One region of the Brevibacillus sp. BD137 genome, then DNA from elsewhere that is predicted to be linked to it. Evidence: riboswitches for the same ligand, from Rfam matches in the RefSeq annotation. Region 1 holds a riboswitch; each other region holds the start of a gene.
What was found. Region 1 has a riboswitch for S-adenosylmethionine ahead of ODZ53_RS19740 (sugar ABC transporter substrate-binding protein). Riboswitches for the same ligand answer to the same signal wherever they lie in the genome.

Region 2: another riboswitch for S-adenosylmethionine. It lies ahead of mtnK (S-methyl-5-thioribose kinase); the one in region 1 lies ahead of ODZ53_RS19740 (sugar ABC transporter substrate-binding protein).
Region 3: another riboswitch for S-adenosylmethionine. It lies ahead of ODZ53_RS04495 (ABC transporter permease); the one in region 1 lies ahead of ODZ53_RS19740 (sugar ABC transporter substrate-binding protein).
Region 4: another riboswitch for S-adenosylmethionine. It lies ahead of ODZ53_RS24110 (homocysteine synthase); the one in region 1 lies ahead of ODZ53_RS19740 (sugar ABC transporter substrate-binding protein).

The regions. Positions count from the first base shown of each region.
Region 1 covers NZ_JAOTNO010000009.1:181,725-186,622, forward strand. The annotation lists gene ODZ53_RS19730 (DUF421 domain-containing protein) at 89-808, shown strand; gene ODZ53_RS19735 (ATP-binding protein) at 855-2,108, opposite strand; SAM riboswitch class I at 2,311-2,430, shown strand; gene ODZ53_RS19740 (sugar ABC transporter substrate-binding protein) at 2,813-3,835, shown strand; gene ODZ53_RS19745 (sugar ABC transporter ATP-binding protein) at 3,929-4,898, shown strand, end outside.
Region 2 covers NZ_JAOTNO010000023.1:43,567-48,464, reverse strand. The annotation lists gene ODZ53_RS28440 (2,3-diketo-5-methylthiopentyl-1-phosphate enolase) at 1-926, opposite strand, end outside; SAM riboswitch class I at 1,013-1,189, opposite strand; gene ODZ53_RS28435 (hypothetical protein) at 1,330-1,488, shown strand; SAM riboswitch class I at 1,585-1,730, shown strand; gene mtnK (S-methyl-5-thioribose kinase) at 1,914-3,143, shown strand; gene mtnA (S-methyl-5-thioribose-1-phosphate isomerase) at 3,140-4,180, shown strand; gene ODZ53_RS28420 (GNAT family N-acetyltransferase) at 4,279-4,854, shown strand.
Region 3 covers NZ_JAOTNO010000002.1:183,151-188,048, forward strand. The annotation lists gene ODZ53_RS04480 (FAD/NAD(P)-binding oxidoreductase) at 1-6, shown strand, start outside; gene ODZ53_RS04485 (MBL fold metallo-hydrolase) at 130-1,548, shown strand; gene ODZ53_RS04490 (sulfite exporter TauE/SafE family protein) at 1,591-2,385, shown strand; SAM riboswitch class I at 2,508-2,612, shown strand; gene ODZ53_RS04495 (ABC transporter permease) at 2,722-3,654, shown strand; gene ODZ53_RS04500 (ABC transporter permease) at 3,659-4,606, shown strand; gene ODZ53_RS04505 (ABC transporter ATP-binding protein) at 4,621-4,898, shown strand, end outside.
Region 4 covers NZ_JAOTNO010000014.1:72,104-77,001, reverse strand. The annotation lists gene ODZ53_RS24120 (MFS transporter) at 1-275, opposite strand, end outside; gene ODZ53_RS24115 (ArsR/SmtB family transcription factor) at 272-1,321, opposite strand; gene ODZ53_RS24110 (homocysteine synthase) at 1,476-2,780, opposite strand; SAM riboswitch class I at 2,872-2,978, opposite strand; gene ODZ53_RS24105 (rhodanese-like domain-containing protein) at 3,290-3,601, shown strand; gene ODZ53_RS24100 (SCO family protein) at 3,682-4,308, shown strand; gene ODZ53_RS24095 (YqzG/YhdC family protein) at 4,305-4,643, opposite strand; gene ODZ53_RS24090 (hypothetical protein) at 4,746-4,898, shown strand, end outside.

The DNA of each region.
Region 1 (4,898 bases):
CTGGCCTTTTTTATTTCGAAACAAATGGGTATTTTTGCATAATACCTTCCCAGAAATTGCATAGTAAAGCGTGAAGGGAGGGACAAACGTGGAAGGATTCGGAGAAACCATGATTGTCATCGGGCGCGTATGTACGATTATTCCTTTATTACTGATCATCACCTTATTCATGGGCAAGCGTTCGATTGGGGAGCTACCTGTTTTTGACTTTATCATCATTATTACTTTGGGCTCAGTGGCCGGAGCTGACATTGCAGAGCCAGATGTCCGGCATATTTCAATTGCAGTAGCGATTGTGACATTGGGGGTCTTGCAACGGGTCGTATCGCAGTTGTCCATTGTCTTTCGCTGGTTTGGCAGAATGGTAACATTTGAACCGACCGTCATTTTCCACAACGGGGCTTTTCACATCAAAAACTTGAAAAAAATCCGCTACTCGCTCGATAATGTCCTCCATATGCTTCGCGAAAAAGATATTTTTGACCTGGCAGAGATTGATTTGGCTATTATCGAGGCAAACGGTCGGTTGACTGTGCTCAAAAAAGTAGAACAGCAGGTCGTAACGAAACAAGACTTGGGCATCCACACTTCTTCAGCGGGAATGTCGCTGCCGGTCATTGTAGAAGGCAAGATTTATCCGGACGTGCTGTCATACCGGAAACGCGATGAGCAATGGCTTGCGCACGAATTGAAGAAAAAGGGGATCGCATCCGAACAAGTCTTTCTCGCGACGATCAATCGCCAAAATGAATTGCAGTTTTCCTTGAAAAACAAAAAAGAACCACAAGTACCCCCGTTGCATCATTAGCGATCGAATGGAAAAAGGCACAGTCCCTCTGCAAAATTGCATGAAGTCACTGTGCCTTATACGGGAGCATAATGGTGAACTTGGTTCCTACTCGTGGTTTACTTGATACATTGACCGTTCCGCCAATCGCATGAATGACATGATAGGAATACGTCAATCCAAGACCGGTCCCAGTTGTTTTCGTAGAAAAGTAAATCGTTCCGAGACGGCTAATCTGTCCTGCATCCATGCCGACGCCGTTATCCTTGATGACCAATAGGGCTTTGTTTCGCTCGATGAGCAAGTCCAGGGAGACTTTTCCGTCCGAAATATCCGAGCACGCCTCGATAGCATTTTTGATGAAATTCACCAACACTTGCTTGAACTCGTCTGGATTGGCCTTGATCGTCACAGGTCTCTCAAAATCTTGCAGCGTAAGCTCCACGTTATGCATATTGGCAAAGGGGAGCATCACCTCGCGGATGGCATGCAAATGCTCGCTAAGATTAATGATCTCATGTCGTTCCTTGAGCGGCTTGGAAATCGCAAGGTACTCGGTCAAAATGGCTTCTGTGCGTTGAACTTCATCGAGACTGATGCGAATGTATTGATCGACTTTTACTAAATTTTCCGGAGATTCCTGTATTAATTTCAAGAATCCTTTGACTGCTGTCAGCGGATTGCGAACCTCGTGTGCGAGCGATGCAGCAACATGGCTCATCGTCTGGATTTTTTCGTTTTGCGCGTGGCGGATAAACAGCTCCTTATCCGAAACGCATTTGCTGAAAAGCGACATTAATAACCAGAGGCCGAAAAAGTTTTGAATAGGAATCGCTATGGTGTAGTAAACGAGGTGTTGAGTTACATACGTGGGAAAAAAGTAATAAGTAGTCCCTAAAGCAACCGTAGAAAAAATCGCACTCGTCATAAAAAGATACAGTGTTTTCCGATAACTGGCTTTGTAGTGTCGATACAAAAAGAGTGACAACACAAAATTGACTGTAAGGATCAGCAAGGCAACCCATGTTCCTTCGCCACCAAGGTAGTACCGATAAACCAAGGATTCAATCAGAAGGAGCAAGGCAATCTCGATTCCGCCATAAACGAGTCCGAAAAATATGATGACATGTCGGATATCAAAAAACATGCCATTCGTGACACTCGGGGCGAAGGTCATCGCGAGAAACATGCAGGCTGAGCTGGTGATGGCAATAAAGGAACGGCTGTAGTTCCTCATTTTGTCACGGTAATAAATGTTGAAAAACACAAACGGGATAATGGCGAAAAACCATTGAAGAATAACTTCTTTTAATAGACTCATGTAGCATCCCCATCGCAAATATTTGCTAGGCTTGTATCAATCTACGATAATTCGACAAGACACAACAAAATCCCTCTTGATGTTACAGAAGAAACTGGAATATTTATCAAGAAAATTCTTTCGGTAAACCTAGTTGACAGATAGGTAATTGCCAGATTATATTCTGTATATACTTATACAAACGTTTTGAAAATAGAAACTACTCTTATCAAGAGAAGGCTGAGGGAATGGCCCTATGAAGCCCGGCAACCTAGCACGAGAGAATCCGTTCTTTCGAGCCAAGGTGCTAACTCCAACAGGTAGAATACCTGACAGATAAGAGGCGAGAATCTTGTCGATTTTTGTCCTCTTTCTCTGTGAAAGAGGATTTTTTGCGTAGCTGTCGTGGGGAAGAAGCGCATTTCCAGTCTACACTTCGGCCTCCGCCCCGCTGTGAGTGAAGACTGTCCGCTTCGGAAGAAATGTCGGGAGCGCTTCAAACGCAGAAGGTTCAGGAAGGATTTCATAAGTGAAGCTGAAATTCCCCGCCATTTATTCCGAAGCTGAGATGGGCTCCAGAGGCGCTTGGACTGGAAATGCGCTTCTTCTACGAAGTTTTATTCCTTTTTGAAAGTGAAATCAAAAGAAGCTTCAATCGATTGAGGGGAAACAAAAAAATTTCATCTTGTTATCTGTTTTAAAAAGAAAAAAGGGGGAAAATCTCAATGAAAAAGAAACTCGGTCTGATCACATCACTTGTTTTAGCAGCATCTGTTCTCGTGACGGCATGCGGCAGTGGGGCAACAACGGGAACCGGCAGCACAAACGGCGGTGCCTCGGGAGAGAAGGCAAAGAGAATCGCACTGATCATGCGCCAAAACGTAGGGACGTTCTCCGCTCAATATATCAATGGCGTGAAGACAGAGGTGGAGAAAAACGGCGGCGAGTTGACCGTATTCAACGCAGATACCGATCTGGCAAAAATGGCGTCCAACCTCGATGCGGCTGTGAACCAAAGGTTTGATGGCATTCTGATCGATCATGGTACGGCAGAAGCGTTGCAGCAGGGCACGCAAAAGGCCGTGGATAAAAAAATCCCGGTTGTCCTGTTTGATACAGACATCAACATTCCGGGTGTGCCAGTTGTGGCGCAGGATGACAACAAGTTGGCTGAGCTGAGCCTGGAGAAGCTGGCGGCAGATACAAACGGCAAAGGCAACATCGTAAAAGTTTGGGTAGCTGGCTTTGCGCCCATGGAAAAACGCCAAGTGACGTATGAAGCTTTCCAGAAGAAATACCCGGACTTGAAAGAAATTGCGGCATTCGGTTCTGCTACCAACAATACAGCACTCGATACACAAACGCAGATGGAAGCGATCTTGAAAAAGTATCCGAACAAAGGCGACATCACAGCGGTATGGGCGGCTTGGGATGAATTTGCCAAAGGGGCGACACGTGCCATCCAACAAGCAGGCCGTACGGAAATCAAAGTATACTCCATCGATTTGAGCGATGAGGATTTGCAAATGATCCAGGCAGAAAACTCTCCGTGGGCAGCGACGGCAGCGGTAGACCCATCCAATATCGGGCGCATTCATGCCCAAACCGTGTTCCAAAAAATCAAAGGCGAGCAAGTGCCAGACAACGTGAAGCTGAACCCAGTACTGGTGAAACAAGAAGACCTGCCGAAGGATAAAAAAGTAACGATGGGCGACCTGTCCCAATACGTACAAGAGTGGGGCAAGTAAGAACCAAAATGGCTTTTCCCGTTGAGCTGTATCCGTCAACGGGATTTTTCCTTATAGCGGTGGGAACACGCAGGTTAACAGGAGGTGTGAAAAATGTCCACATTGCAGATGAAAGGGATGGCGAAGCAGTTTTCTGGGGTTCCTGCCCTGCGATCCGTCGATTTTGAGGTGCGCGCAGGAGAGGTTCACGCACTGCTCGGAGCGAATGGTGCGGGAAAGAGTACCCTGATGAAAATTCTCACGGGAGCCTATCAGGCAGATGGCGGTACGATCACCATCGATGGACAGGCCGTGTCGATTCAATCTCCGCAGGACGCCAAAGCACAGGGCATTCAATGTGTATATCAGGAAGTGGACACCGCCTTGATCCCGAATTTGAGTGTCGCCGAAAACATATTGGCGGACCAGCTCGTCCAGGCGAAAACCAAGGGACTGATCAACTGGCAGAGCTTGTACAACGAAACGGAGCAGATTTTAAACAACTTCGGCTTTTCCATTCCGGTGAGGATGCTCGTCGAAGAATGTACGCTGTCGGAAAAGCAATTGATTTTGATTGCACGGGCGACCGTTCAAAAGGCAAAGTATGTCATTTTCGATGAACCGACAGCGCCGTTGAGCACGAAGGAGAGCGAGCGGCTGTTTCAAATTATTGCGCAGTTGAAAAAAGCTGGAGTCGGGATCATTTATATCTCCCATCGCCTGCCGGAAATCTTTGAAATCTGTGATCAGATCACCATCATGCGCGATGGACAGCATGTCGTAACCACAGAGACGGCGAAGACCAACATGGACGAAGTGATCGCGAACATGCTGGGCAAAAGCTTTGACGAGGAGTTCCCGAAGCTTGCAGTGCCGATTGGCGAAACGATTTTTGAGGCAGCAGGTGTGACTGGCGGCAAGGTACACGGAGTCGACTTGCAGGTTCGCGAGGGAGAAATCGTAGGTGTCGTCGGTCTAGTCGGGGCAGGGAAGACTGAGCTCGCCCGATTGCTCTTCGGTGCAGATGAGGAAAAGGCTGGAGCCATTCAATTGCATGGAAAACGTATCCAACTGCGCTCGCCAA
Region 2 (4,898 bases), on a different contig from region 1:
TGCAACGCTTCTGTTTTGTCCAGAGCGACATTGCCATATGGGGATGGGAAGAGCACCAAATCTGCCCCAGCTACACGCATCAACGTACCGAGTAGAAGCGGGGTGGCGATGCCGTAATCAGGTGATGGATAGTAGGCGCCTGCCAATGCTGGATGCGCCATGATTGGTACGTGTAGGTCAGGATCGGCTGCCAAACGGTGCAGGGCATCGAAGCCAAAGGCCAGCACGTTGAACAAGAGGCAGTCAGCACCCGCCTCTACCGCACGCTTCGCTTTTTCGTTCAGCTCATGCACAGGTCCAGTCAGGTTGGCTGCATAGAGGACGGGCTTGCCAGTTTCAGCTTCGGTCTCCTGTGCGATCTGCTTGAACGCTTTGATCCGTTCGATAAAAGGAGCACGGTCATCTGCAAAGAAGATTTCGTCATCTTTCACGAGATCGACTCCGCCCAAGGCTTGTGCTCGGAATTGCGTCTTCAGATCGTCGAAAGGAAGACCTAGGCACGATTTGAAAATGCTCATCAAGAGCGGACGGTTATGTGCCCCTAAACGTTCGCGCAGACCATCAATGCCGAACTTCGGTCCAGGAAAAGCCTGTAGGAATGATTCAGGGAAAACGATGTCGATGAGCTTGATTTTGCCATCCATCGATAGTTTGCCGAATATTCCGGTTAACAAGGATGGAATGTCCGCTGTAAAATTGCGAGTCGGATAGCTAACGGTAATCAGACCGCGTGTTTCTCCGTTTTCCAGTGTCGTAATCGGTGTCGCGCTCACAGCTTCACCGAGATATGGCGCTAGTTCAGCTTGCTTGGCAAGCGGCAGGTCCGTCCAGGAACCGACTGTCATGCCGACAGCAATGGCTTGCGCTTTTTTGTTCAAGTCTTTTGCTTGTGTGAGATAGGTGACGAGGATACGTTGTTCACTCATGGTACGTCAAATCCTCCTTGAATTAATAAAAAAAGCCTCCCCATTGAGCGGGGAGGCGGTTGTCGACTATGAAAGCGTCTCGTCTCCTCTCATCTCTCGGGTCAGTAGCCGAAACGAGCCCAAATTGCTCGATCTCGACTCTTATCCGTTGGAATTAGCACCGTTTCGCTATCCAAGGTACGCATGATGAGCGTACGATTCATGGTATAGCGCCGGTTGCCGGGCATCATAGGGCCAGTCCCTCAGCCAGCTCGCGATAAGAGTTATTCGTTTCCCCCATGATATGACGTTCATTGTCAGGAGTCAATCCTTGTTTTTGCAGAGAATGTGCAGGAGATTATTAGAAAAATGAGACGAAGATGAAACTTTTTTACAATTCCTTCGTGGCAAGGGGTGAAAGGGTGTGAAGGGCTTGGGAAAGTGGTCTGGAGGACTCACCGGACCTACGAAAGAACTGCTGAAGCTCAAGGCAGAAAAGTCGATAACAGCAGCGTTTTTAGGGAAGGTAGACTGGTGGAATTGGGAGCGACCTGCGGCATCCGGAACACCATACAGCTATTGATAGCAAGGTGCGAATTTTTGCACAAAAGGGTGTTGACATCGTGGAAGCGTTGGTTGTATGATTCAAACTAAATCAAAAACCGAATACGTTTTGGATACCTTATCCAGAGAAGGTGGAGGGACTGGCCCGATGATACCCGGCAACCGACATGACGCCATTCAGACGCGAGAAAGCGACTGATTAACAGGCGACATGCACGGTGCTAATTCCTGCAGAAACAAAAGTGGTCTGGAAGATAAGGGGGACATCAACACGGTTCTTACACGTGACGACAGCGACCTCTTTTCTTCGGGAAAAGAGGTCTTTTTTCGTGCAACGAAGGCTTCACCAAAAAGCTTGGCGAAGCCCAGTTTTCTAATACTCTTGGGACACAAACAAAACAAGTAGAGATAGAGGAAAAATACGTAGAGGGGAGTTTTGGAATCATGGCATATCGCGCATTGACTGAACAGGAAGCAGTAGAGTACGTAAAGGGAATACCGAGTCTTTTTAGCGAAGGAGCAGAGCTGACCAGCCGAGAAATCGGGGATGGCAACCTCAATCTGGTTTTTGACATTCAAGAGCCAGCAACGGGTAAGAGCGTCATTGTTAAGCAAGCACTGCCTTTTGCCCGCGTTGTGGGGGAATCTTGGCCGCTTACGATTGATCGGGCTCGCATCGAGAGCGAGGCACTCCGGATTCAGCACAAATACGTTCCGGACTTGGTGCCACAGGTGTATCATTTCGATGGGGAACTTGCGTTGACCGTCATGGAAAACGTCGGGGACCACATCATCATGCGTAAAGGGTTGATCGAAGGAAAGCGGTATCCGCTATTCGCGAAACAAATTGGCCGTTTTCTCGCGCAAACGTTGTTCTTCACATCCGATCTGGGCGCACATCCATACGATAAAAAAACGCTAGTCGGAACATTCATAAATCCAGAATTATGCAAAATCACAGAAGATCTCGTCTTTACCGATCCGTATGAAAATGCGCCTACTAACGACTTCAACCCGTTGATCCGCCGCGAAGTCGAGGCGATCTGGAACAACAGGCCGCTGAAGCTGGAAATCGCCAAGCTGAAATACGATTTCCTTACGCGCTCGGAGGCACTGCTGCATGGTGACTTGCATACCGGAAGTATTTTCATCACGGAAAACAGCCTAAAAGCAATCGATCCAGAGTTCGCTTACTACGGCCCAATCGGCTTTGACATTGGGGCGATTATAGCCAATCTGCTGCTCAACTACGCAGGACAGCACGGTCTGCAAAAAGATCAAGGAGAACGGGAAGCGTACCGCGAATACTTACTGGAAACAGTCGAGGATGTCTGGAATGAATTCGTTTCGCAATTCGTTCAACTCTGGCACAAGCACGCCAAAGAGCGCAGCGCCCATGTCGAAGGACTGTGGCAAAGCTACGTGAAGCGCCTGATTCAGGATACAGCAGGCTATGCCGGATGCAAAATCTTGCGTCGTGTCATTGGCTTGGCAGGCGTAGCGGACCTGAATGCCATCGAAGACGACCAGACTCGCGCAGAAGCAGAGCGTCTGGCACTCACGATTGGAGAAGCGCTGATTCTCGGTCGCGGCGGCATCGAGGAATCGACAGATATCACGGACATCGTACGCACAATAACTGAACGCTACTACCAGGAGGCTACAGCAGTATGACAACCAGCACTCAATTGGCACCTGTAAAGTGGGAGAATGACGCATTGGTCTTGCTTGACCAGACGCGTCTGCCAGTAGAAACGATCTATTTGAACTTGACCACCTCCGAGCAAGTATGGGGTTCCATCCGACGCTTGGAAGTACGTGGCGCACCAGCCATTGGCATGGCGGCAGCTTACGGGCTCTACCTGGGCATTCGTGGCAGTGAAGCGAGTAACTACGACGATTTTTGGCAGGAATTGAACCAGCAGGCAGACTACCTGGGCTCGTCCCGTCCGACAGCAGTGAATCTGTTCTGGGCATTGGATCGCATTAAGGCTCGTGTTGAAAAAGCAAGCGGTGCGTCGATTGCCGAGTTGAAGGCGGCAGTACTCGATGAAGCATTGGCGATTCAAAAGGAAGACGCTGAAGTATGCCGGACCATCGGGGAGCATCTGCTCACTCTGTTGCATGACGGTATGGGAATTCTCACGCACTGTAATCCAGGGGCATTGGCTACAGCAGCGTACGGTACGGCTACTGCTCCCTTTTATTTGGCAAAGGAACGCGGTTGGAACCTGAAGGTGTACGCGGATGAAACCCGTCCTGTTCTACAAGGAGCTCGTCTTACTGCATTCGAATTGCAGCAAGCAGGGATTGATGTAACGCTGATCTGCGACAACATGGCGGCGATGGTCATGTCCCAAGGAAAAGTAGAGGCTGTCATCGTAGGGACAGACCGCGTAGCAGCGAACGGCGATGTCGCCAACAAAATCGGTACGTATGGGGTAGCGGTATTGGCAAAAGCTCACGGCATTCCTTTTTACGTGGCAGCTCCCTTGTCCTCCGTCGATTTGGACACACCGACAGGCGCAGATATTCCGATTGAAGAGCGTCCAGCCGAGGAAATTACCCATGGTTTGGGCAAACAGGTAGCTCCAGACGATATCAAGGTGTACAATCCTGCGTTCGATGTAACGCCTGCGAAGTACATTACAGCGATCGTTACGGAGACAGGCATTTTCAAGCCGGAAGAGATCGGCAATAGCAAAAAGTAAAAGACATTTTTATATGCGTTCGCCTATTGTTGCTGGCGGGCGCTTTTTGCTCATTTTGGCGTTTTCCAGTAAAATATCCAAGAAAAGGGGAGATTCGTATGCAAACGATCCAACAGATAGCCACCAATGAAGATACGTACCTGAAACAATTAGAAGTAGCTGATGCTGAGGAGTTATTTTTGCTTACGGATTCGAACCGGGAGAAACTTATGGAATGGCTGCCGTGGCTGAATTATACGAAGAAGGTAGAGGATTCTCGCCAATTCATCCAAGCGACGATTCATCAGTACAACGATAATCGCGGCATCCACTATGGTATTTGGTACCAAGGACGTCTGGCTGGCACAGTCGGCGTACATACGGTGGATTGGATCAACAAAAAGACGTCCATTGGCTATTGGCTGGGTACGCAATTTCAGGGAAAGGGCCTGATGACAGAAGCAGTGGCGACCTACTTGGACGTGTTGATCTTCGGGTCATGGGATTTGGAAAAAGTAACGATTCAGGCTGCTACGGAAAACTACAAGAGCAGATCGATCCCGGAACGATTAGGGTTTCAACTGGAAGGGATACTGCGCCGGAATGAATTCCTTTACGATCATTACGTGGATCATGCCACTTACAGCCTGCTAAAAGAGGAATGGCTTGACTGGAAAACCGATAAAAAATCTTAGATTGAACTGTATGCATTGATTGACAATGAAAATTCTGTAAATTA
Region 3 (4,898 bases), on a different contig from region 1:
ATGTGAGACAGTTTTCGAAGGAAAGAGGGAGACATCCATTTTGCGCGATCTGGAATCACTCCGGTATCTGCTTGAGTTACTCACGGAAAAAGCAAACAAATAATTGACAGGTTAAGGGAGGAATACACGATGTTATTGCGTTACTTTTATGATGAGAAGCTTGCCCATGCGTCTTATCTGGTCGGCTGCCAAAAAACCGGTGAGGCGATTGTGATCGATCCCGCTCGTAATCTGGCTCCTTATTTTCAGGTCGCCAAAGCAGAGGGAGTAACCATTGTAGCCGCCACCGAAACCCACATTCACGCTGATTTTGTATCTGGTGCTAGGGAACTGGGAGCAGTTCATCAAGCGAAGCTGTTTTTATCCAATGAGGGCGATGAAGATTGGAAATATCAATACGTGAAAGGCTTGAATCATCAGCTTGTGCACGATGGGGATCGCTTTTTTATCGGAAACTTGCTATTTGAAGTCATGCATACCCCTGGCCATACACCTGAGAGTATCTCCTTCCTTTTGACAGACCTTGGAGGGAATGCAGATCGCCCTATTGGGATCTTCACGGGAGATTTCGTCTTTGTCGGCGATATCGGCAGACCGGACTTGCTCGAAAAAGCAGCGGGAATGAAGGGGACGTCCGAGTTAGGTGCAAGAGCCATGTTCCAGTCCCTCCAAAAATTCAAGCAACTGCCGGATTATATACAGGTATGGCCAGCCCATGGCGCAGGAAGTGCTTGCGGGAAAGCACTGGGAGCCGTGCCGTCTTCTACCGTCGGCTATGAAAAGCTCTTTAACTGGGCGATGTCACACACGAGTGAAGAGGAATTCGTTCAGGCTCTCCTGGATGGACAACCAGAGCCGCCAACGTATTTTGCCGTGATGAAACGCGTGAATAAGGAAGGCCCTGCCTTGCTAAAGGAGCTTCCTGTTGTTCGAGAGTTCAACTCGCTTGAAGCGGTAAAGGAATCACTGGAAAACGGACAGATGATCGATACGCGACCTTTCCACAAATTTGCGAAGGGGCATCTGGCGGGAACACTTCACATTCCCTTTAACAAGTCATTTGCCAACTGGGCGGGTTGGATTGTCGATTACGATCGGCCCGTTCACATCCTGACCACCCCAGATGCGCTGGACGAGATTTTGCAAGCCTTGCATGCTGTAGGGATTGATCATGTCACAGGCTTTATCGACAGCACCAAACTAGTGGAAAGTGAAGTGTCTTCGCTCGAGACAATCGAAGAGGTATCACCGCTGGAAATTGCAGAACGGGTGGAAAAGGGAGAGGTTCACGTAGTAGATGTACGTAATTTGGCCGAGTGGGAGGAAGGACATATTCCAGATGCACAGCACATCATGCTCGGTACACTCGCCATGCGGCTAGATGAGATTCCTCACGATAAACCGCTTCTCGTACAATGCCGTTCCGGTGCCCGATCTGCCATTGGCGCAAGCATTCTTAAAGCAAACGGATTCAAGGATGTAATGAATTTGAGCGGCGGTATCTTACAATGGCAAATAGACCGCTTGCCAGTAGTAGAACGAGGATAAAACGAAACGAAATCAAAGCGAGTCGCTGCAAAGGGTGAGCCTATGACTATCGACCTAGTGATCACACTGTTTGTTATCGGTTTCGTGGGATCGTTCATTTCTGGTCTCGTTGGAATCGGGGGCTCCATCATCAAGTATCCGATGCTTCTGTACATTCCGCCCGCCCTTGGATTCGTTGCTTACACAGCTCACGAAGTATCCGGAGTAAGTGCCGTCCAAGTATTTTTTGCCACCCTAGCCGCTGTTTGGACTCTGCGCAAAGATAAGCTTATTCATTACCAGCTCGTTGTGTACATGGGAAGTGCCATTATTGTCGGGAGCTTGCTTGGAGGATATGGAGGAAAATTTCTTTCGGAAAATGCCGTCAATATCGTTTACGCCATCCTGGCCACGATTGCTGTAATCTTGATGTTCCTGCCAAAAAAGCGAATGGACGAACGTGAACAGACGACCGAGGTTATCTTTCATAAACCAACAGCTGTCTTATCTGCTTTGACGGTCGGAGGTGCCTCCGGAATTGTCGGGGCAGCGGGCGCTTTTATTTTGGTTCCCATCATGTTGATCATCCTCAAGATACCGACAAGAGTTGCGATTGCGTCCTCTCTTGCCATCACTTTTCTATCTTCCATTGGATCGACGATAGGGAAATGGATGGCAGGGGACATATTGCTGTGGCCATCCGTGATCATGGTAATCGCCAGTATCATGGCAGCGCCGCTCGGTACGAAGGTCAGCAAACGTTTGGGCACGCGGATTCTCCAATCCATTCTTGCCTTGTTGATCCTAGCCACCACGATTAAGATTTGGGCTGACATCCTCCTATTCATACGTGTATGAAGATTTACTTTTTTCACAAATAAAATAAAGAAAAATCAATTGTCATGGAACAGCATTGACATATCCGAGTAAAATGATAAGATAAAAAAGAATTTTACAATGAAATTAAATTTCATAGAACATTCTTATCGAGAGTGGTGGAGGGACTGGCCCGATGAAACCCGGCAACCTTGGTCTGATTGACCTTACGGTGCTAATTCCTGCGGAGTTAATCTGCGAGATGAGAAGGTGGGAAACGTGCAATCGCCCCTCTTCTTTTCGGAGAGGGGTTTTCTATATTTATAATCCGTAGTATTCTCATCTCTTTACTTTGTATTATTTAAAGGAGGAAACAACGTGCTTTATTATGCAGTCAAGCGTGGCTTTCTCATGATCGTTACGCTGTGGATGATTGTCACGGTAACGTTCGTGACGATGCACCTGATTCCTGGTGATCCATTCGCGTCAGATGCCAAAATGCTTCCAGAAGAAGTGGTGAAGAACATGCGAGCGGAGTACAAACTGGATCAGCCAATCACGGTACAGTACCTGCTCTATCTAAAAGGATTGCTGCAATTTGACTTAGGGCCCTCTATCCAGTCCAAGACGAGGGATGTGAACACACTGATTGCAGAGGGATTTCCCGCATCGGCTGTTCTGGGACTCCAGTCGTTTATGGTCGCGCTGGCAGGTGGAATCACACTGGGAATCGTAGCGGCACTCTATCACAATCGGACCTTGGATTTCTTGTCTATGTTTGCTGCCATCATCGGAATCTCCGTCCCCAGTTTTATTCTCGCGCCACTGTTGATCAAGTACTTAGCGGTCAAATGGGAGCTTTTACCCGTCGCTGCATGGGGGAGCTGGGAGCACTCGATTCTTCCAACACTTGCGCTCGCTATCGGTCCGCTCGCCATCATCGCTCGTTTTGTACGAGCCAGCATGCTTGAGGTTTGGCAACAGGAATACATAAGTACGGCAGAGGCCAAAGGGCTTGGCACCTTTTCCATTGTCGTTAGACACGGGATGCGCAACGCCATCCTGCCTGTTCTTACCTTTATCGGTCCGCTGTTTGCCAACCTGATGACCGGAACCTTTGTGGTGGAAAAGATTTTCGCCATTCCCGGGATCGGCAAATATTTCGTGGAAAGCATTTTTAACCGCGATTATCCCGTTATTTTGGGAACGACTGTGTTTTACAGCTTTGTGCTCATTTTTACTTTGTACATCATCGACCTGCTGTATCGGGTGATTGACCCGCGCATCAGATTAACGAGTGGAGGGAGGTAGCGTTATGGCCAATCAGGCAACACAACTGGATTCTCTGTTTCGACCAGTCGACCGAAATCGGCTTTCTGAGGAAATTCGGGAGCGGCCGAGTCTTGGGTATTGGCAGGAGGTATTGCAGAGGGTATCCAGTAACAAGCTGGCAATGCTCGGGTTCTTCCTGCTCGCAGCAGTGGTAACCCTCTCAATCATCGGTCCGCTTCTCGTTCCCCACAGTCCACATGAACAGTCTTTGATGAAAGGAAATCTGCCACTGTCAGGCGAGCACTGGTTTGGAACCGATGACTTGGGGCGGGACATGTGGGCACGTACCTGGGCAGGCGGACAAATCTCTTTGTTTATTGGTGTGGCGGCAGCAGCCATCGACCTCGTGATTGGTGTATGCATCGGCGGGATATCCGGTTACATGGCAGGGAGGAACAAGCTGGGTGACCGTGTAGACAACATCCTGATGCGGTTGGCTGAAATTCTGTACAGCATTCCGTATCTGCTGGTGGTAATCCTGCTGATGGTGGTTCTGGAGCCTGGACTCGCAACAATCATTATTGCCCTTTCGCTAACTGGCTGGGTGGGGATGGCCCGCCTGGTCAGAGGACAAATCATGCAGATCAAGCGGCAGGAGTTTGTGCTGGCCGCAGAAAAGCTGGGCACCTCTCATGCCAAAATCATCATCAAACATCTGCTGCCGAATACGATCGGCGTCATCATCGTCAACCTGACCTTTACAATTCCGCACGCGATTTTCGCCGAATCATTTCTCAGCTTTCTTGGGCTGGGTGTGCAAGCGCCAATAGCCAGCTGGGGAACCATGGCCAACGACGCGCTGGCGGTTATGCTGAGCGGCCAGTGGTGGCGACTGTTTTTTCCGGGATTCATGATTTCGCTTACGATGTTCGCGTGCAATGCACTCGGGGACGGTTTGCAGGATGCACTGGACCCACGGATCAGGAAATGAGGGGGGAGTACATTATGAAGCCTTTATTGGAAGTAGATCAGCTACACGTCTCCTTTCGCACGTACGGTGGTGAGGTGCAGGCAGTAAGAGGGGTTTCCTTTTCTGTGAAGGAGGGAGAGACGCTGGCGATTGTGGGGGAAAGCGGCTGCGGAAAAAGTGTGACGGCCCGGGCATTGATGGGGATGATTCCACCGCGATCTGGTCAGGTAAAAGGCGGCAGCATTCGGTTTCGCGGGCGTGAACTGACTGGGCTGACGAAGCTGGAATGGCAGCAGGTTCGCGGCTCGCAGAT
Region 4 (4,898 bases), on a different contig from region 1:
GCAGCCGCTCGCATCCATTGAGAAAAAAGCATGACACGCTTTTTATCGAATCGGTCGATGTACGGTCCGGCTACCAGCTGAATGGCGAGCGACGGCACGAAATACAGCAGCCACATCTGTCCGACCGCACCTTGTGAGCCTGTTGCCTGATAGATTAACCAGCTATTGGCGAGGGTACCGAGTGAGGCGCCTAGTTCTGAAATGAGCTGACCGAAAACAATCCAACGATAAGAACGCTGCTGCCAGACAGAGGCTTGTACAGCGGTTTGGTTCATGAGGTGCTCCTGTCCAGGAATTCATCCCACAACAGAGGAAGCTTGTCCAGCGTATAACGGCGGAGTCTGTAACGGGAGCCTGCTGATTCAACGAGATGGGCAGACCGCAGCATGGACAGATGATGGTGTACTGTCGATTTCGCCATAGAGAGTTGATCGGTTATCTCTTGCAGGCTCAGGTCCTTTTCCGCCAGCATTTTGACCATGCGCAGCCTGTGCTCATCTCCAAGTGCTTTTAAGGCTTGCACCAGTGATGGGGGTGGCTGATAAGGATCTACAGCATCGTGCAAATTTTCGTCGGCAACAGGGTAATAAAAAATTTTCGTTCCGACAGCATCGGCCTGTACGGTCCACGGGCGATAGATCGCTTGTGGGATCAGCAGTACACGTGTCACGGCAGGCTCTGGAAGGTAGCTCGATCCCGTCGCATACTCCACCAGGGCTTCTGAGGTTAGCTTTCCTAGCTTGTTTTGCTTTTGCGACCAATCCCGTTCTAGCATGCGAACGATTTCTTCCTCACGGGGCTTAATGTGAGTGGTATACCAGCCTTCCATCAACTGGAGAATATGACTCCGCAGCACTTCTCCATCAACGGAAGTAATATGTCCGATATACGATTCAAAAAAGAGGTGCGCACGGCACGCTTCCTGCAAAGCGGCGCAATCATCCTTGCTTCCTTGTGCAGCCTTCCGCCGTGCCTCCTGCCTATTTTCACCGAGGTAAGGGAGGGCTTCGTATCGGAGCTGTTCGATTGAGAGCTCTCTGACATACGAGAGAAAGGAATTTAGATCAGCGAATGGGCAAAGATCGAGTAGTTGCAAAAGCGTCTTCCACGTGTTGTGTTCCTTCGCATAGTCGACCTCTTGCCGTACAGAAGGTGAAAGCTCGTCCAACAGTTGACGCCAGTAGGCAGGAGGGTGCTCCATCGTGTGATGCAATTGGTCGTAGGTAGCGGCAGCGATTCCCAAGGCAGCTTCGAATAAAGGAGAATACGAGAGCTCGACCCGATAGGTTGTTCGTTCACTGCCAATGTTCAAAATCTTCATGTGATCATCCTTCCAGAATTTGTACATAATTATGTATTTTATAAAATACGAATTCTAAATTCAATATTTTTCGAACGAAATGACAAAAGGAAAAGAAGAATCACAAATCTCTATCCAAAGAGATCATGTGATTCTTCTTTCTGTAAAGATATGGTTAGCCGACCGTGGATAATTGCAACGCACGCTGTAGTGCTTGCTCCAGATCAGAGAGGATATCGTCGATGGCTTCTGTACCGACGGAGAGGCGAATAAGTCCCGGAGTCACTCCGGCTGCTGCCTGCTCCTCTTCTGTCATCTGCTGATGTGTTGTGCTCGCTGGATGAATGATAAGTGACTTGGAATCTCCGACATTTGCGAGATGGGAGAACAGCTTCACTGACTCGATTAGTGTTTTTCCTGCCTCAACGCCACCGCGAATGCCAAAGGTCAGGATCGCGCCGGCACCTTTTGGCAAATATTTTTGGGCCAATTCACGCTGGGAGTCTGACTCCAATCCCGGATAACTCACCCACTCTACGGCAGAGTGATTGGCGAGAAACTGGGCTACTGCCAAGGCGTTCTGGCTATGCCGCTCGATGCGCAGATGTAGAGTTTCTAATCCTTGCAGGAACAAGAAGGAGTTAATCGGAGCGACTGCTGCTCCGATATCGCGCTGGAGCTGGACACGTGCCTTGATAATATAGGCAAGCGGACCGACTGCTTCTGTATAGACGACGCCATGGTAGCTAGGGTCTGGTGTAGTCAGACCTGGGAATTTTCCGTTGTTCCAGTCGAATTTTCCTGAGTCTACGATGATACCGCCAATTGCTGTTCCGTGGCCGCCGATGAATTTGGTGGTGGAGTGCACGACGATATCGGCCCCGTGCTCAAAAGGACGGCACAAAATCGGAGTCGCAAAAGTGTTGTCCACGATCAAGGGCACACCATTCTCGTGAGCAATACGGGCGATCGCCTCGATATCAGCGACATCAATGCGCGGGTTGCCGATTGTCTCGCAAAACACGGCTTTTGTCTTTTCATTGATATAGGTCCGGAAATTTTCCGGATTGGATTGATCTGCAAAATGAACCTTGATACCGAGGCGGGGAAGAGTGTGGGCGAACAGGTTGTAGGTACCGCCGTAGAGGCTGCTGGAAGCGACAATCTCGTCACCCGCATGTGCAATATTTAAGATGGCGAATGTAATGGCAGCCTGCCCGGATGCGGTCGCGAGTGCACCAACACCACCTTCGAGCAGAGCAACACGCTTCTCGAATACATCTTGTGTGGGATTCATGATGCGTGTATAGATGTTCCCAAACTCTTTTAGGCCAAACAGGTTGGCTGCATGCTCCGTATCGCGGAAAACATAGGAGGTTGTCTGATAGATCGGAACAGCACGTGAGCCTGTTACAGGGTCAACCTCCTGCCCACCGTGTACCGCAAGTGTTTCTGGCTTCCATTGTTGTTGATCGGACATGTCCATCTCTCCTTTTACTATGGGGAATCAGCGAATAAAAAAACGGAGCATTCTCCTGAGAAGAAGAAGGCTCCGAGCATACACGGGCTTTTGTTCATCTCTCAGAATCACTGGATTCTGCAGGAATTGGCACCATGCAGCTAGTCTGCTGGTTGCCGGGCTTCGTAGGGCCTGTCCCTCCACCGCTCTTGATGAAAATAATTGTTGTCGTAATTGTATGAAAATAAATCCGTGCTGTCAATGTGGAATATACAGTTATCAGGGAGGTTTTTATGTATATATGAATGAAGGTGGCTTACTCATGCCATTAATTTGTAACGGTTTTGTCTCAAGCTGTTCACATCCCGTGTGGCTACTGCCGCAGCGAAATAGGAGATAATGGTAGAAAATAGGGAGCATCAATGCAGGGTGAAGCCAAGTGCTCCTCGCGTTAGAAAAGTAAAAAAGCGTGTGATATCATGGAGGTGGTTACAACTGATCTGATCGTACATATAGGAGGATAAATAGCGATGAGCCATGGAGTAAAGGAAATGACACCACAAGAGCTGTTGGAAAAGCTGGAAGCCAAAGAGGAACTGCAAGTCATTGATGTACGTGAAGTGGATGAGTGGAATGCAGGTCACATTAAAGAGGCAAAGCTGATCCCACTTGGCTTTTTGCCACATCGTATCGATGAGCTGGATAAGAACATTCCGATTGTGATGGTTTGCCGCAGTGGTGCCAGAAGCAATACAGCTACAGAGTATTTGAGTGCACAAGGGTATGACGTGGCGAATATGGTTGGCGGCATGCTCGCATGGCCAGGTGAAGTGGAACAATAAACGAGATAGAAACAGTGTGAATGCCTCCCGTGTGTAATCAGGAGGCATCACACATGGGACAAGCAGGGAGGAAGCAACCGATGAGTGAAGGAGCACAATTGCAGCAGGAATCTGCAATGAAGAAACATTGGTTTCCTGTGTTAGCTGGTATTATCATTTTAGCTATCGTCGGAGTATTTGGTTATAATTACATGACAAAAGAGAAGATCGAGGTATTGAAGCCGATCGCAGACTTCACCTTAGACAACAGTGACGGAACAACCTATACATTTCATTCAAGTGCTGGCAAGGTACGACTGGTAGAGTTTATGTTTACCAAGTGCCCGGATATTTGTCCGGCGACTACGTTCAACATGGCCAAGCTGCAAGATCAGTTGAAAGAAAAGGGACTGTTCGGAGACAAAGTGGAGTTTGTTTCCATTTCCTTTGACCCTGATAACGATACGCCGGAAGTCTTGCAGGACTATGCAGCCAAGTTCAAGGCAGATCAGAGTGGCTGGAAGTTCCTGCGTGGGGACGCTCAGGCTGTAGAGAAAGTAACGAAGGATTTTGGTCTGATGGTCATTAAGGAGCCAGATGGTTCTTATTCCCACACGGCTCGCATGTTCCTTGTGGATGGAGAGGGAAACATGCGTCGCGCGTACGGGATGGCAGCTAACATGGAACTGGAAGTCATGATGAAAGAGATGGTACAGCTCGCTGACTAGCGGGTCTCCTCATAGAAGATGTTTACGACCTCTTCTGTTTGATTCACGAATTCAATATGAACGAGTAACGCCCACCTGCGATTGCTTTCTTGAAGCAAGAGCTTAAACGTCTCTTCTGACGTGGTGGGCGTTTTTTGTTTTCGTCCGACATGCAGGTAGTCCACAATTTGAGCGTTTGGATATCGCTTCATCGTTTCCTGCATCGCGAGCCTGCCCCATTTTGCATAGGGAGGCTGGGCATAGGTAGGGAACGGCTGAAAGATGAGCAGGAAAAGGACGGTGGAGAGAAGGGGCATCATGTTCCGATAGCGAAATAGGCGACGAGCGGTTTGCACTTGCTATTCCCTCTCTTTTTCGAATGGTTTGCCATGTATTTTGAAGACTTTTCGGAATATCATTCGTAGAAAATAATGACAATGAAGTGCGGGAGGTTTTCGATGCATTACTTGCTCATTCCCTTATTTAACGTTCCTGTTTTGGTGGGGGTTCTTACGGCGATTTTTCAAAAGCCTCCTTTCTGGAAAAAATGGGGGCTGACGATTGCTTCAGCCGTATTGATTTACGGAGGCTGCTTTGCCGTGAATGTATAT